2 regions of the Variovorax sp. 05L425 genome follow, and region 2 is predicted to be linked to the other one. Evidence: riboswitches for the same ligand, from Rfam matches in the RefSeq annotation. Region 2 holds a riboswitch; the other holds the start of a gene.
What was found. Region 2 has a riboswitch for fluoride ahead of crcB (fluoride efflux transporter CrcB). Riboswitches for the same ligand answer to the same signal wherever they lie in the genome.
Positions count from the first base shown of each region.

Region 1: another riboswitch for fluoride. It lies ahead of eno (phosphopyruvate hydratase); the one in region 2 lies ahead of crcB (fluoride efflux transporter CrcB).

Region 1 covers NZ_JBFTNY010000008.1:6,934-15,320, forward strand. The annotation lists gene AC1DN9_RS11145 (fluoride efflux transporter FluC) at 1-359, opposite strand, end outside; gene AC1DN9_RS11150 (MutS-related protein) at 574-2,112, opposite strand; gene AC1DN9_RS11155 (MutS-related protein) at 2,109-3,689, opposite strand; gene eno (phosphopyruvate hydratase) at 3,670-4,935, opposite strand; fluoride riboswitch at 5,352-5,421, opposite strand; gene AC1DN9_RS11165 (crotonase/enoyl-CoA hydratase family protein) at 5,735-6,523, opposite strand; gene AC1DN9_RS11170 (acyl-CoA dehydrogenase family protein) at 6,520-7,506, opposite strand; gene AC1DN9_RS11175 (acyl-CoA dehydrogenase family protein) at 7,526-8,387, opposite strand, start outside.
Region 2 covers NZ_JBFTNY010000007.1:44,378-52,764, forward strand. The annotation lists gene AC1DN9_RS10170 (Nramp family divalent metal transporter) at 1-104, shown strand, start outside; gene AC1DN9_RS10175 (DUF1254 domain-containing protein) at 221-1,558, shown strand; fluoride riboswitch at 1,651-1,714, shown strand; gene crcB (fluoride efflux transporter CrcB) at 1,804-2,193, shown strand; gene AC1DN9_RS10185 (DUF190 domain-containing protein) at 2,233-2,556, shown strand; gene AC1DN9_RS10190 (LysR family transcriptional regulator) at 2,599-3,570, opposite strand; gene AC1DN9_RS10195 (4-hydroxylaminobenzoate lyase) at 3,693-4,241, shown strand; gene AC1DN9_RS10200 (nitroreductase) at 4,281-4,967, shown strand; gene AC1DN9_RS10205 (alkaline phosphatase family protein) at 5,171-6,586, shown strand; gene AC1DN9_RS10210 (cytochrome-c peroxidase) at 6,634-7,827, shown strand; gene AC1DN9_RS10215 (TMEM175 family protein) at 7,889-8,387, opposite strand, start outside.

The DNA.
Region 1 (8,387 bases), on a different contig from region 2:
AGTACGGCGGCCAACAAGCCGACCGCGGCCGAAAGAAAAAGATAGAGCGCGGCAAGCACTCCGCGTCTCCCTGCGGCCAGATCGGCAGCGCCGAGTTGCATGCTGCTGAAAGTCGTGTAGCCGCCGAGCAACCCAGTCAGGACGCCGGCATTGAGGGCCATGCCGTAGCGGTCGCGCCAATCGACGTTGAACAGGACGGACAGGTATCCCATCACGAAGGCGCCGGAGATGTTGATCAGGAAGGTGCCGAGCGGAAAGTCGCCGCTGTGGCGTTCACCGACCACTCGTCCGATCCACAAGCGCAGCAGAGACCCCAGGCCACCGCCCAAACCGATCCACATGACATCCAATGGCTTCATTCCAACATTTTTGCGGTTTCAAGTCCTGAAGCGCAACAGGCTTGAGTCACTGGATAGGGCTGTGGGCTGACGGGTCGAGGCGGCCTGATCGGGTGCGACTCGGTCGTGGCCCGTGGCCATTTGCTTGGGCGCGTTTTGTGCATCGGTGCCGATCGGATTGGTTGCTCGCATCGCCTCCTGCCAGTCCACAGCGACAGGCGTGCGCAGCAGCAGGTCACGATCCGACAGGCGAGGCGTTCGACTCCCGCGCTTCGGCTTCGAACACCTCCCGGTACAAGTCGTCGCCATAGCTGGTCTCCAACGGCTCGCCCCCGACCAATTTGAAGGGCCGCGTGCCATCGGGCAGGCGCTCGGCCCTCAGGAAAATCGCGTCGTCGCGCCGCGCCGCGAAGATTCCGTGCGAGAAGTCGTACATATGGGTGACACAGAACACCTTGACGCGACGCTCGAGGAGCGCAGCGACGATCTGCCGGGCAACCTCGGAACCCTCGCGTTCGTTGGTCGATGCGAAGGACTCGTTGAACAGCACCAGCGCGCCGGGCGCAACCAGTTCTGCGATCCGGTTCATGCGCGCGAGTTCTTCGTCGAACTTGCCGCTCTTCATCGTTGCGTCCTCCTCGCGCTTGTAGTGCGTGAAGAGACCCGTGCAGACTTCCGCAGCAAACGATTGCGCGCCGACGAACATGCCGCTTTGCATCATCAGCTGGGCGACGCCAATGCTACGCAGGAAGCTGGACTTCCCGCCCTGGTTCGCGCCCGTGACGATCGCCAGGCTGCAACCTTGGGCGTCGACGGTGTTGCCCACGATGGCGCGGCCCAGGCTGAGGGCCAGGCAAGGGTCGTACAGCTCGCTGAAGCGGTGACCGCGCACGTCACCGGGCAGCGGCGTCGGTACGCAAGTCGGCAGGCCGAGGTCGACAAGCCGGTCGCGCAGGTTCAGGCACCCGACGTAGAAGGCGAGTTCGGTGCGCAATGCGACGAAGAAGCTCAGGATGTGCTCGGCGGACTGCGCGAGCGCATTGGCCGCGAGGTTCAAGCCTTGGTCCTGCAGCTCGGAAAGCGCCCGCGCGCCGGCTTCGTCGCGCTCTGGCAGGTGGAACGTGTACTCACGCGGCCCGTGGCCGAGCAGTCGGCGAAGCCAGGTGGGGCGCTTGTCTCCGAGCAGGCGCAGAACGTAGCCCTGACCCATGTTGCCCTTGCCCAATCGCGCACTGAGCAGCACGCCATGGCTGAATTTCAGCTCCTTGAGCTGATCCTCGATGACGCCGAAGTAGTCGTCGCCCAGCTCGCGCTGCAGCGTCGCGAACAGCGCCGTGAATGCACGAGACGAAAAGCTCGGCGCATGCGTTTCGGCCATCGAGCGCAGGATCTTCAGCATGTCGACGAACATGCGCATCAACTCGACCGAGCTGCTCAGGATGGACGACGGGAGACTCATGAAGTAGCCGAAATGGCTCTTTCGCCTGCGTTCCATCGTCTCGATGGTCAACCCATAGAGCTCGCGCACCGCTTCCGGATTGGCCAGGCAGTCGAGCAGGACCTCCTGCCGGTACAAGATCGTGTCGACCTCGTCGTGCAGCCCGTTCAGCAGCGCCTTGCGCGCCACCTGCAGCAGCAGCTCATCGTCGCCGGCCATCGCCTTCAGCAAGGTGCCGATCTCCAGGTCCTGCATCAGCGTGTCGTCGTGGGGCGGGGGCGGCAGCGGCTGCTCCAGGTCGAAGTCCCGTTCCGGGTGCATCAGCAGAGCTTTCATGGCGCGATGCGCTCCTTCAGCGCGTCGTAAGTGACGTGGTACTTGCGCGCGATCGCCACCGCGTAGGCGAGACCGTCGGCCGGCCGGCGTTCCAGCCTGTAGGTGCGGATGGCCGGATCGTGCGGATCCACCGCGCTCACCATGCTGACCGTCTTGGCGTCGAACGAGGCGAGCTCGCTGAGGAACGTGACGCACACCCCCAGCGCGTCGAGACGTGACAGCCGCGCCAGCACCTTCCGACTGAGGAAGACCGCGTCCTCCAGCGTGGTGGACGCGAAGATCTCGTTCAGGATCACGATGCTGCGCGGCGTGGCGGCATCCAGAACATGGCGGATGCGCACCAGGTCGTCCTGCAGCTTGCCGCGCAGGTTGGCGATGTCCTCATGCCGCTCGAAGTGCGCGAAGACGCGGTCGCACAAGAGCAGTCTTGCCTGCGTTCCCGGGACTGGGCATCCGAGGCTGGCCAGGTAGTGCAACTGCCCGAACATGCGTGCGAAGGTCGTCTTGCCGCCGTTATTCGGGCCCGTGACGACGAAGATGCGTTCGGCGCCGCGCAGGAAGAAGTCGTTGCAGACGACGCTTGCCTGTTCCTGCACGCGCTTGTTCGCGAGCGCGAGGTCGAACGTCTGCGCGCAGCTAACCTCCTTGTTCCTTTCGCTCAGCTGCGGATAACAGAAGCTCAAGCCGGCGCGGCGCAGCCGGTCCACGTGCGCAAGGTAGGCGAGGTAGAAGTGCACCTCCCGGTCGAAGCGCGACAGCGTCACGTCGAGGTACCCGGCATGCTCCTCACGGAAGGTCTCGAGGGCCCGGAAGGGCTCCGGGTTGAGCAGCGCTACGCGGTCCAGGATCTGGGCCTCGATGTGGTTCATGCTGCCCATCTCCTTGAATTTCATGAGGTAGTCCTTCACCGTTCCGCGGCGGAACGTTTCGAATGTGCCTTCCACGGCTGCCGTGTAGTCGATCTCATCGCAATAGGGACGCACGGTCACGCTGCCGCCGTGGATCAGCACGCCGTAGCGAATGGCGGCCAGACTGGAGGCGACCTGTTGCCCCTGCTCGCCGAGCCCACTGAACGCAGGCGATGTCGCGTAGCGCTCGACATGCTCACGCAGCGCGCGCATACCTCGCGACGCCAGCGTCAGCGGTTCGAGCTCGTGCCGCAGGCGTTCGACGGCGGCGCAATACGTCTGGACCGCGGAGAGGAACCAGCGCAGCTTCTCGTACTTGTAGTACATCTTTTCCGCGGCGAGCATGTGCAAACGCATCTCCCGCATCGCGCTTGCGAAGGCCTTGACGACTGCTGTCAGCGACTGCCCGTCGAGGTCGCACATCACTTCTTGGCGATAGACCACCGCGTCCACTTCGCTCAGCGGCATTTGGAAGAAGGGCACGAGGTCGTATTCCTGCCAGCCGGCGGTCGTCGTTTCCACGATCTGGTCGAGGTTCAAGTCGTGAAAGAAGTCGGGCTGCTCTCGCACCTCGCGCTCATCCTTCTCCCCGCCGGGGAGATAGAGGATGCTATGCAACGGCAAAGGCGTCGCACCCATGGATCCCGCATCAGCGTTCGAAGTGCGCACGATCGCCCAACTCCTGTTCGATCTCGAGCAGCCGGTTGTACTTGGCGACACGTTCGCCGCGGCACACCGATCCAGCCTTGATCTGGCCACCGCCCATGGCCACCGCGAAGTCGGCCATGAAGGTGTCGCCGGTCTCGCCCGAACGGTGGGAGATGACGTAACCCCACCCCGCCTGCCGGCATAGGTCGACGGCAGCGACGGTCTCGGTCACCGTGCCGATCTGGTTGAGCTTGATCAGCGCCGCATTGCACGTTTTTTCTTCGATCGCCCGCGCAATGAAGCGGGTGTTGGTGACGAGCATGTCGTCGCCGACGATTTGCACCTGGCCACCCAGCGCTGCCGTGTGTTCCCGAAACCCCTCCCAGTCGTCTTCCGCCAGCCCGTCTTCGATGGAGACAATGGGGTACTTCCGGATCCACTGTTGATACAGAGCCGTCATCTCCGCGCTCGTCTTGTCGCGGTAGGTCGTGTGCGACAGGCGGTACTTGCCGCCCTCATAGAAGGAACTGGCAGCAGCGTCCAGCGCGAGCGCGATGTCGTCGCCGGGCCGATAGCCCGCGGCGACGATCGCCTCGAGGATGAGCTCGCGGGCCTCTTCGTTGCTCGCGAGCAGTGGAGCGAAGCCGCCCTCATCGCCCACGGCGACCGTATAGCCTCGACTGAGCAGGATGGCCCGCAGCGCATGGAAGGTTTCGGCGGCGTATCGCAAGGCCTCGGCGAAGCTGTTCGCACCCCGCGGCACGATCATGAACTCCTGGATGTCCAGGCCACTGTCCGCGTGTTTTCCGCCGTTGATGATGTTCACCATTGGCATCGGCAGCCGACATGCATCCGCGCCCCCCAGATAGGCATATAGCGGCAACCCATTCGAGCGGGCCGCGGCACGTGCACAGGCTTGCGATACGCCCAGGATGGCGTTGGCTCCGAGACGCGATTTATTCTGCGTGTCGTCCAGATCCATCATCGCGTGATCGATTTCGGACTGATGCACGGGATCCATGTCGAGCAGCATTGGAGCCAGCACGTCGTTGACGTTGGCCACCGCTCGCAGTACACCTTTTCCGTTGTAGCGGCGCGCATCGCTGTCGCGCAGTTCGACCGCTTCGTTCGTGCCGGTGGAGGCGCCTGAAGGCACGGAAGACCCTGCGCGGAGGCCGTTGTCCAAGGTGACAACTACCTGCACCGTGGGATGGCCCCGGGAGTCGAGAATTTCAGTGGCACGGATGCCTGCGATGCGCGCGTTCATGGGTCTGTCTCCTGGTGATCTCTGCCGCTGGCCACGTAGGAAGTGAACCGACCGGGCGCGTTCCGCTCCCGGCGCGCGATCTGGAGCAGCACGCGGGTGCGGATCCGGCATGAATGCCCCGTCGCGGGCCCGGCCAGGTCGTGACCACCAGCGCGGTGTCGCGGCTCAGCGACGATGTGCTGGGTGGTCTGCAACAACATGGCCTCCTGGCGCGGGCTGAGCGCACTGGCGTACGCGCGATCGAAGCAAGCAAGCGAGTGCGTGGATTCGGGCGAGGTCTGGGAGGCGGAGATGGTGGGATCGGCGACGCAGCGTGTCCTGGCCGTACGGGCTCGGTGCACCGCAATGCGACGATGGGGCACTGCAGAGAAGAAGGCAAACAAACCGTTCATCCGCACACCTACACACCCGGACTGGGTCGTGTAGGCATCATCAGCCGGTGCGGCGGTTTCTCAAGGGAGGAGGAATGCCATCTCCTGGCGCCACTATATGGCGTTCAGGTTCACCGGACAAGTGCATCTGATTGGGGGATACGAACGACGAGGTTTTGATTCGACAGCTGCCCCGCCACGAGCCTATCGGCGCGCAATCGTATAAATCAGCGGCAACATCCAGCCAGCACTGCACGAGGCCGCACTCGCTTCCAACGAGGGCGGCGACTTGAACGGGTTGGAAGACCGGGCACCTCCTGCAAGAACCGGCGAGCCTCGCGGCTCCCCGTCCGCCTAGTCACCGCGGCTGCACGACACAGTAGCCTTGCGTCTACCGGCGAATCCCTGCAAGTCGCATCCGATTCGCGTCAGCCGCGGAACTCCGGCTTGCGCTTCTCATTGAAAGCCGCGACCGCCTCGTGATGATCCGGCATCTGGTGCGACATCACCTGGAAGGCGGCCGACATTTCCAGCAGCGTGTCCAGGCGCGAATGCAACGCTTCGCGCAACAGGCGCTTGGCCATCCGCACGGCATGCGGCGGGTTGGAAGCGATCTGCCCGGCCAGCTCGCGCGCCGTCGGCATTAATTGCTCGGCCGGCACCACACGCGACACCAGGTTCCACTCCACGGCCTGCTTCGCGTCGATGGTCTGGCCGGTCAAGGTCAGCTCGGTCGCGCGCGAGAGGCCGATGATGCGCGGCAACAGCCACGCACCGCCATCCCCCGGGATGATGCCGAGCTTGACGAAGCTCTCCGCGAACTTGGCACCTTCGGCGGCGATGCGGATGTCGCACAAACACGCCAGGTCCAGCCCCGCCCCGATGGCATGGCCGTTCACCGCCGCGATCACCGGCACTTCGAGGTTGAAGAGGTTGAGGGCCACCTTCTGGATGCCGAGCCGGTATTCGCGTCGCAACTCCATCCCCGGCATATCGTGGTAACGCCCCATGTCGCGCACATTGCCGCCCGACGAGAAGGCCGTGCCCGCACCTGTGAGGATGACCGCGCGCACCGAATGATCGGCGTGGATGCGATCGATGGCCGCCAGGAACTCTGCCGAAGCGGTGTTGCCCGTGAGCGGATTGCGGCGCTCGGGATCGTTCATCGTCAGTGTGACGATGTGGCCCTCTTGCTCATAGATCAAAAAGTTGCTCATTGCAGGATCTCCTCCATCACGAATTGCAGGACCGACGGCACGGCATGCCCGAGCATCGCCTCGCCGACGATGCGGTTCCAGTAGGCCTCCGAGCCATCGGCCATGCGCCATTCGTGCAGGCGGCGGCTGTAGAGCTGGAGATCGAATTCCTCGGTGACGCCGATGGCGCCGTGAAGCGCATGGGCCGTCGATGCCACGAGGGGCACCGAGGCACTGGTGCGCGCCTTGGCCGTTGCGGCAGCGAGCACCGCGGGGATCTTGTCGCCGGCCTTGAACGCCAGCTCCGCCGCCACGCCCGCGCAAGCCACGTGCTCGGCCATGACGCTGAGCTGGTGCTGGATCGACTGGAACTTGCCGATGGCCTTGCCGAACTGCACGCGGTCGTTGCAGTAGCCGAGCGTCATCGAGAACATCCGCTCCATCGCACCGGCCATGGCCGCCGCATGCAGCGCCGCGCTGAACACGGCGACCTGGTCGCCGTTGTCTCCGACCGGCGTGCCGATGGCGTCACGCGCCCAATGCAGCGATGCGCCCTGGCTGCCGCGCACGCCGGTCGTGGTGCGTTCGGCCTTTGCGCAGTCGAGCAGCACGAGCGCGCCGTCGACGTTGGCGAGTGCGTGGTCCGCGATGGCGCCGAACGCCACGTTGGCTGCACGGACCGAACCATCGGCTTCCCGCCGCGCATGGCCCACGAGCGTGATCATGCCTTCCGGCGCTGCCACATCACCCAGCAGGGCGCGCGCCGCAATGCTCTGGGCTGCGGGCACCGGCGCCGCGTGGCGGCCAAAGGCCACGAAGATCGGAAAGATCGCGTCCAGGTCGAGATCCGCGCCGCCGGCGGCTTCGCTCGCCATCAGTTCGAGGAATCCGTTGTCAGCCAGCGCGCGCCAGAGCGCCACGGGCGTTCCGCCGTTCTCGATCGCGCGGATCGCTGCCGGTGTGCACTGGTCCACGAGGATGGCCTCGATGGCTTCGGTAAACATGTTCTTGTCTCCTTGATGTTCAGCGCAGGCCGAGCCCGCGCGCGATCATGCCGCGAAGGATCTCGCGCGTGCCGCCACGCAGCGAGAAGGTCGGCGAGATCTGGCTCAAGTAGGCGAGCGTGCGATGCAGGTCGGCATCGATGGCGCGCGTCGGGTCGGCTGCCACGGCCGCTTCGATGGCGGCTGGAATGGCCTGCTCGAACTCCGTGCCGATGTCCTTGACCAGCGCCGCCTCGACCACAGGGCTTTCACCGCGCGCGAGCTTGGTGGTCACGGCGACCGACAGGCTGCGCAGCGTCGCCAACTGCGTCGTGAAGCCGCCCAGCAGCGCGGCATCCGATGCGGAGAAGCCGGTCTTGCGCAGGCTCGCCATCCAGGTGTCGAGCAGCACGACGCTCGAATAGAGGCGCTCCGGGCCGCTACGCTCGAAGGCGAGCTCGGCATTGACTTGCATCCAGCCACTGCCTTCGTCGCCGATCAGCGCGTCATCCTTGAGGAAGACGTCGTCGAAGGTCACTTCCGAGAAGTGCGCATCGCCCGTCAGGTCGACGATCGGGCGGATGTCGATGCCGGGCAGCGAGAGGTCGACGATCAACTGCGAGAGGCCGCCCTGGCGGTCTTCCGGCGCGCCGGAGGTGCGCACCAGCGCGATCATGTAGTGCGAGCGGTGCGCGTTGGTCGTCCAGATCTTGCGGCCCGTCAGGCGCCAGCCGCCTTCCACGCGGGTAGCGCGCGTGCGCACGCTGGCCAGGTCGGAGCCCGAGTTGGGCTCGCTCATGCCGATGCAGAAGAAAGCTTCGCCGCGGCAGATGCGCGGCAGGTAGAAGTCTTTTTGCGCTTCGGTTCCGAACTTGTTGATCAACGGCCCGCTCTGGCGGTCG
Region 2 (8,387 bases):
TGCGCGAGATGGTGCTGCCGCGGAAGTGGAAGGTGCTGGGGTGGCTTGCCACGGGGGCGATGGGGGCGGCGTCGGTGGCGCTGGGGGTCGTCTCCGTCCTGTGAGTGGCTCATTTTTTACCTTCTCATCGGACGAACGTCGAATGGTCAACGCCGCCATAGAGTGCTATGTTGGCTGCCGCGCTCCACAAGCTCGCTTGCAACAATCGAAGAGGAAGGCCATGACTTCTGAAGCCATTTCTGAACTTGACGTCCACCAGATTGCGGTGGATGCATACCTCTACCTCTATCCGCTCGTGAGCATGGACATCACACGGTTGCAGTCCACGAACATCGAGGCCGGCAAGGCAATCGGCAAAGGCCCGATGAACATGTTCGTGAACATCCCGGCCTATCCGCCCGCGGATCTGAAAGTGGTCGTGCGCGTCAACTTCGATACGCTTTATTCCATTGCATGGCTGGATCTCACCAAGGAGGCGCAGGTTGTCTCCGTACCAGACACGGCCGGGCGGTTCTACCTTCTTCCGATGCTGGACATGTGGACCGATGTCTTCGCGTCGCCCGGCTGGCGAACGACTGGAACCAGCGCGGGCAATTTCCTCGTCACCCCGCCGGGTTGGGTCGGAACGGTCCCCGAGGGGTTCGCGCATATTCCGGCACCAACTTCCTATGTCTGGATCATCGGCCGCACGAGGACGGACGGACCCGCGGACTACGCTGCGGTGAACAGGATTCAGGCGGGTTACGCGGTCACGCCGCTCTCCGGATGGGGCAAGCCATCGACACCCGTGACCGTGAAGATCGACCCGGCCGTCGACATGAAGACGCCACCGAAAACCCAGGCCGACACCATGCCGGCCAGCCGCTTCTTCACCTATGCGGCCGAACTCCTCAAGCTGCATCCGCCCCACGTCACCGACCAGCCGATCGTCGCGCGGATGAGGCGCATCGGCATCGAGCCGGGCAAAAGCTTCGACTTCGACAAGCTCGACCCCGCCGTGCAGAAGGCACTCGCGAGCGCGCCTGAGGACGCCCAGCAAATCATGAAGTGGAAGATTCCGACGATTGCCCGCGTCGCAAACGGATGGTCAATGAACACCGACACCATGGGTGTCTATGGCAACTACTATCTGAAGCGCGCCATCGTGACGCTGTTGGGCCTTGGGGCCAACCTGCCTGAAGACGCCATCTATCCATTGAATATCGCCGACGAGACCGGCAAGCCGCTCACCGGCGCAAACAAGTACACGATTCACTTCGACAAGGGGGCAACACCGCCCGTGAACGCCTTCTGGTCCATCACGCTGTACGACGACGATGGGTTCCAGGTGGCGAACGTGCTCGACCGATTCGCGGTCAGCAGCTGGATGCCCTTCAAGACCAACGCGGACGGTTCGCTCGACTTGTATTTCCAGAACGAGAGTCCCGGCAATGACAAGGAAGCCAACTGGCTGCCTGCGCCCAAAGGGACGTTCAATCTGACCATGCGCCTCTATTCGCCGAAGGCAGACGCGCTCACAGGCAAATGGAATCCGCCAGCGGTGACGAAGTCGCCATAGCGTGCGCTGGCCTGCCGCTGTTCCGGCCGCAGCGGCCATATTGGATTGGCCGCTCCACTGCGTTGCCGCCATGCGCCTCGACCGATATACTGCCGCGCTGCGGAGATGGCATTCCTCCCTGAACCGCCCACTCGGGCTGATGATGCCTACCCGGGTCCAGCGCGGGCCGGCGTAGGCATTCTTGACGCGCAATGCGCGCTCGATGGCTGCACTGGTCGCCCTGGCCCGATTGACCAAGGAGCGACATGAGCGGCTTTTCCTTTCTTGCAGTCTTCGGCGGTGCCGGTTGCGGCGCCTTGCTGCGCTGGTGGCTGGGTGGCTGGCTGAACCCGGTGTTCCCGACGATTCCCCTGGGCACATTGGCCGCCAACCTCATCGGAGGCTTGCTGGTCGGCGTGACCAGCGCCTTCTTCACGCACAACAGCGGCCTCGCCCCTGAATGGCGGCTGCTGGTCATCACCGGCTTCATGGGCGGCCTGACGACGTTCTCGACGTTCTCGGTCGAAGTCGTGACCTTGATCGGCCGACACGAACACTGGTGGGCCCTGGGCGCGGCGAGCGTGCACCTTGTCGGATCGCTGATCCTGACGGGGATCGGCATCCTGATTGCCAATGCCCTCTTCGTCAGGGCGTAGTCGCGTCATCCGAGTCATTCGAGCCGAAGGAGGCCCCCCATGCAAGGCATCTACCTCAAGTTCTACGTCCAGGAGAACCACCGTCACCACGGCATCCTCGCCTATGAATGGTTGCTCGAAGAGGCCAAGAAGGTCGGCATCCATGGCGGTTCGGCCTTTCGCGCGATAGCCGGCTTCGGCCGCCACGGCAGGCTGCACGAAGAGCACTTCTTCGAGCTGGCCGGCGATGTGTCGGTGGAAGTCGGATTCGCGCTGACAGAGCAGGAGGCCGAGAGCTTTCTCGCGCACCTGTCTGGCGAGAAGCTCAAGCTGTTCTACATCAAGGTGCCGCTGGAGATGGGGGTCATCGGGGGCGAGCCGTGACTTCCACCAGTGCAGCGGTCAGCCTCGGAGAGAGACCCACCGCTACTGCGCCGCATCGGCAACTGCGGCCACCCGGTCGCGAAGCCATGCGTGTCCGGCGTCGTGTTCGTTGCGTCGATGCCAGACGGCGCGCAGGGTCGACTGGCCCGCGCGATACGGCGGTTGGCGCGACAACAGTTCGCTGCCGCCGTGCGTGAGCGCCTGCGCCAGCGAGGCCGGCACGATCGAAAGCATGTCGCTGTCCCGCAGCAGTGCTGGAATAGCCAGCGAATGCGGCACTGTCACGCGCAACCGCGGCGGCTGCCCGGTTTCGCGCAACGCTTCTTCGAGCGCGTGGCGGTCGAACATCTCGGACTGGCGCGCAAGCCCCCGCTCGAGGATGAAGCCGTCGACCGCCCCCTCTTCCTGGCCGCCGACCGAGATGGTCACCAGTGGATAGCGCGCCAGGTCTTTCACCAGCAGCTTGCGGCGGGAGGCGGGATGACCCTTGCGCATCAGGATGACCTCGCCCTGCGTCATGAGCGTGCGCGTGTTCAACCTTGCCGGCACCTGGGAGAAGATGCCGATCGCGAGGTCGATGCGGCCAAGGTCGATCTGCTCGGCCAGGTCCAGGCGCGTGGAGGGCCGAATCACCAGGTCCACCCTGGGCGCCGCCTTTTGCAGTTCGCGCGACAACGGCGCGACGATGACCGCGGTGACATGGTCGTTTGCCGCGATCACGAATCGCCGCGATGACGCCTCCGGCGAGAACGGTTCCACGCCGAGCGTGACCTCGACACGGCGCAGCGCGTCGCGCAGGACGGGCGCCATTGCCATCGCACGGCCCGTGGGTGCCATCCCCTTGCCGGTGCGCAGGAAAAGCTCGTCGCCGACCAGTTCGCGCAGCCGCGTGAGCGCATGGCTGACGGCTGACTGGCTCAGGTTCAACCGCCGGCCCGCACGCACGAGGTTGCGGTCTTCGTAGACGGCGTCGAACACTTTCAGCAGGTTGAGATCGATGCGGCCGATGCTCATCGTCCATCTCCGTGAGTTGAATGGCGTGCATTGTGCACTTGCAAATGGATCAGTTCCATTCAACTCATTCGGCGCCCATCATTCATGCACTACACGCCAGGAATGACCAAGAGGTGACCATGATGATGAAAGATGAACTCAACGCAGACCGTGAAGCACTGATCGAGCGCAGCATTCGTTTTCTCGAAGACGTGAAGGACATGACAGCCGGCACCGAGACCGAACGATGGCTGAACCAGCACTGCGGGCCGGACAGCGAGCTGTACCAGACGCTTGCGCGACTGGTGAAGCAAGGCGTGCGCGACGGCTGGGCCGCGAACGTCGAACTCGACGGCTCGATCTACCGCCGCAGTCGCATCGCGGACCCCTCGGAGGGCACGCGGTATTTCAGCGTCACGGCGGTGTACATGGACAGCACCGACAACACGCAGGGCAACCCCGGGAACACCTACCGCGGCCAATACCACGCGCACCCCTACGGCGAGCTCAACATGGTCGTGCCCCTGAACCCAGGCGCAGCACTCAACGGACCCAATGGCTGGTGCGAGGCCGGCTGGACCGCGCCGGCGCCCGGAAGCCATCACTATCCGGAGGCGAAAGGTGGTGCCGTGATTGCGCTGTTCTTCCTTCCCGCGGGGCGCATCGCCTATCACCCTGCGCCGCAGGCCTGAGGAGCCAGGGTGAAGCAGCAGTCCGCGGCGAGTCGCTGTGTGGACGAGGTCTTGCGGTCGCGCAGATCGGTGCGGGCCTACCGGCCAGACCCGTTGTCGCGAGACGCCGTGCTGGACATCCTGCAAGTGGCCGGCGCCGCGCCGAGCAACTCCAATACCCAGCCCTGGGGCGTCCACGTGCTGACGGGCGCCCCGTTGAAGGCATTGAGCTGTGACCTCGTGGCGGCCTTTCGGCGGGGCGATTTTCCTCCGCCCTCGCACTTCCCCGACCCACTGCCGAGCGGGTTATGCGCGCATCAGGCCGACTTCGCCGCCCGCTACTACGGCGCCCTGGGCATCGGCCGGAAAGATACCCTTGCCCGCGCGGCGCAGACCGAACGCAACTACAGCTTCTTCGGCGCGCCCGTGGGGCTGATCTTCAGCATCGACGCACGCCTCAATCGCCACAGCTGGCTGGACCTTGGCCTGTATATCCAGAGCGTCATGATCGTTGCGAAGGCGCGAGGGATCGACACCTGTCCGCAGGTCTCGTTCGCGCCTTTCCATGAGGTCATCGCGCGGCACCTGCGAATGGGGCCAGACGAACTCACCGTGTGTGGCATGGCGATGGGGTTCGGCGATGCGGACTCGAATGTGAACCGGATGGAAATGCCACGGCAACGGGTGGAGGCGTTCGTGCATCACATGGGCTTCGATGATTCGGTCGAATGCCCAGAGAGCATGTAGCGATCGCGGCGCGTGTGACGGCGTCATGACAGATCCATGTCAATGACGAATGATGACTATCCGCTTCAGTGCGCCCGATGTCACGGGTCGGTCACATGGGTTTCTTACGCTTCCAAACGAAACCAAAAAGCGGGCGTCGCGCCCAATCAACTACATCGATCTGCGCCAGCGGCGCTTGATCGCTTCACGGGGAAACCTCCTTCATGTTCGAGATCTTTTCCAGCAAACGCTGGACAGTGCGTCGGGTCGCCTGCGCGCTGACCTCTGTCGCCGCGCTTGCAGCCGTGGTCACCATCAGCGCATGCGGAGGCGGCGGAAGCAATAACGACGCGTTGACCGCGCTTGCTCTCCAGCAAGCGGCAGCCGGAAACCAGCAGCCTGCGTCGACCACGCCTGCAACCCAACAGCCGACGGTGCCGCCCGTCACCCAGCAATCCATCAAGCACGTGTTCGTGCTGACGATGGAGAACAAGAATTTCGCCGACACCTTTGGAACGAGCACGCAGGATCCGTTCTTGAAGGATCTCGCGACGAAGGGCGCATTGCTGAGCCAGTACTACGGCACGGGTCACGTCAGCCTGGACAACTACATCGCGATGATGAGCGGCCAGCCCTCCACCAAGGAGACCGAGAGCGATTGCTTCCAGGGCTTCAATGACGCAGTCGCGGACGGTTGGGATTTCGCCAATCCCAAGGTGCTCAAGACGAAGGACGGCAAGGGCTGCGTCTATCCCAAGGAAGTGAAGACGCTCCCCAACCAGCTCGACACGGTCGGCGTGACCTGGAAGGGCTATATGGGAGACATGGGTAACGACCCGACCCGTGAATCCGTCACCTGCGGCCATCCGAAGATCGGCGCGATCGACAACACCCAATCGGCCCAGGCGCCCACTGCCGATGTGCCGAAGGGCGACCAGTACGCGACCCGCCACAACCCCTTCGTCTATTTCCACTCGATCATCGACGACCAAGACTACTGCGACAAGCACGTGGTGAACCTGGACGCCAATCTGGAAAACGACCTGAAGTCGATCGACACCACGCCCAACTTCGTGTTCGTCACGCCCAACCTGTGCGACGACGGCCACGACGGCGATGGGACCGGTACTGCGGGCAAGGGCTGTGTGACCGGTGCTCCTGGCGGCCTGGCCTCCATCGATGCGTTCCTGAAGAAGTGGGTCCCGATCATCCAGAATTCGCCCGCCTACCAGCAGGACGGACTCATCATCATCAACTTCGACGAGTCGGCCGACATCGTGCCGGCGGGCCAGGCGACCGATCCGGTCACCCACATGACGACGGTCACCTTGAACCTGCCCGGTGCTTCGTGCTGCGGTCAGCAGACCGGCCCCAACGTGACGCGTCCTGACGATCAGTTCCTCCCGGCGGGCGCAAACCTGCAATACAACCTGCACTATGTGGGCGTGGGTGGCGACCGCACTGGCGCGGTGCTGCTGTCGAAGTGGATCAAGCCGGGCACTGTCAGCGACGTGCAGTACAACCACTATTCCCTGCTCAAGAGCCTGGAGGACATCTTCCAGACCAAGGAGTACCTGGGCTACGCCGACGACAAGAACCTCGTGCCCTTCGGCAGCGACATCTTCACCAGCCTGCAGTGAGGATGCTTGGGAGCAAGGCGGCGAGGGCCGCCTTTTTTGCGGCGATCATGCTTTGCGTGGTCGCCTGCAGCCGCGGCCCCGAACCAGGGGCCGTGGCCGTTGCGCCGTCCAACAAGGACATGGCCGAGATCGGGAGGCTGGCCTTCTTCGATCCTTCTCTCTCGGCGTCGGGGCGCATGTCGTGTGCGACTTGCCACAGTCCCGACCACGCCTACGGCCCGCCCAATTCACTGGCCGTGCAACTGGGCGGTGCCGACATGAAGGATGCCGGCACGCGGGCTGTTCCTTCGCTTCGCTACCTGCGGCGAACGCCAATCTGGAGCCATACCTACATCGGCAACCCGCGCGAGCGGATGACCGAGACCGACCACGTGCCGGTGGGTGGATTCACTTGGGATGGCCGCTTCGACACGATGGCCGCGCAAGCCGCCTTTCCGCTGCTGGCCGCCAATGAAATGGCCAACGCGAACGCTGCGGCAGTCGCGCAACGCTTGTCCAAGAGTCCTTACGCGGCGCGCTTTCGCAAGGTGTTTGGCGACGACATCCTTTCCCGTCCTGACGCGGCGCTTGCCGCGCTGGGTCAGGCCCTGCAGCGCTTCCAGCTCGATGACCCGAGCTTCCAACCCTACGACAGCAAGTTCGATTTCTACCTCGACGGAAAGGTCGAGTTGAACGAGCAGGAAACGCGCGGCCTGAAACTGTTCAAGGATCGGGACGGCGGCAACTGCGTGGCCTGCCACATCATCGAACCTGGCGCCAACGGTGCGCACCCGCTGCTCACCGACTTCAGCTTCGAGGCCCTCGGCGTGCCCCGCAACCCGGAAATCCCCGCCAACGCGGACGCCCGCTACTACGACCTCGGGCTGTGCGGCCCCGTGCGCACCAACCAGAGCGACGAAAAGAAGTATTGCGGCCTGTTCAAGACGCCCACCCTGCGCAACGTGGCGACGCGCGGCGCCTTCTTCCACAACGGACGTTTCCATGACCTGGACGAGGCGCTGCGTTTCTACGTGGAGCGCGATGCCATGCCGCACAAGTGGTATCCGCATCCCGGTGGCAATCAGCAGTTCGATGACCTGCCGCCGCAACTGCAGGACAACGTCGACCACATCGACCCTCCGCTGACGCAGAAGAAGGGCGACAAGCCGGTGTGGTCCGACGAGGACATCCAGGACGTGGTCGTGTTCCTGAAGACCTTGAACGACGGATACGTGCTGCCGGCGGGTGCCAAAACGCCTTGAGAGTCTTCACACCGCGCGGCGTCAGATCCCGCTCTCCCGCAGAGTTGAGCGGTGAAGCCCATCACCTCCGAGCGGCACGGAGGTCAGGCCGCAAGTGCAGGAGCAAGGCCCCGCATATCAGCCCGAAGGCGAAGCGTGGCGCGACGAAGGCGACCGAAGTTGCGGTCGCGAAGACTGCGAGCACCGTGAGCGAACGGCGCCGAGCCGCGCGCCGCGCCGCGGCAGGCACTTGCGCTGCGTCGGCTCCCGTCAATACCTCCCGCTCGAAGACGTTGTAGGCAATGTCCACGCACACGAAGAGCGCCGCGTAGAACACGACGGGCGCCGAGGCGAGCTGGGTGCGGGCAATCCATGCGGTTGCGAACGGAAGGAACGACACCATGAACAGATGGGCGAAGTTGATCCATATCAGCCGCAATGTCGGAGGCCCCACGAGGGTCATGAGGTAGTGGTGATTGATCCAGATGATGGCGATGAACAGGTAGCTCACGGCATAGCTGACGACCGTGTGCCACAGGGGCCAGAGGGCAGAGAACGCCGGGTCTTCCGGAGCCTTCAGT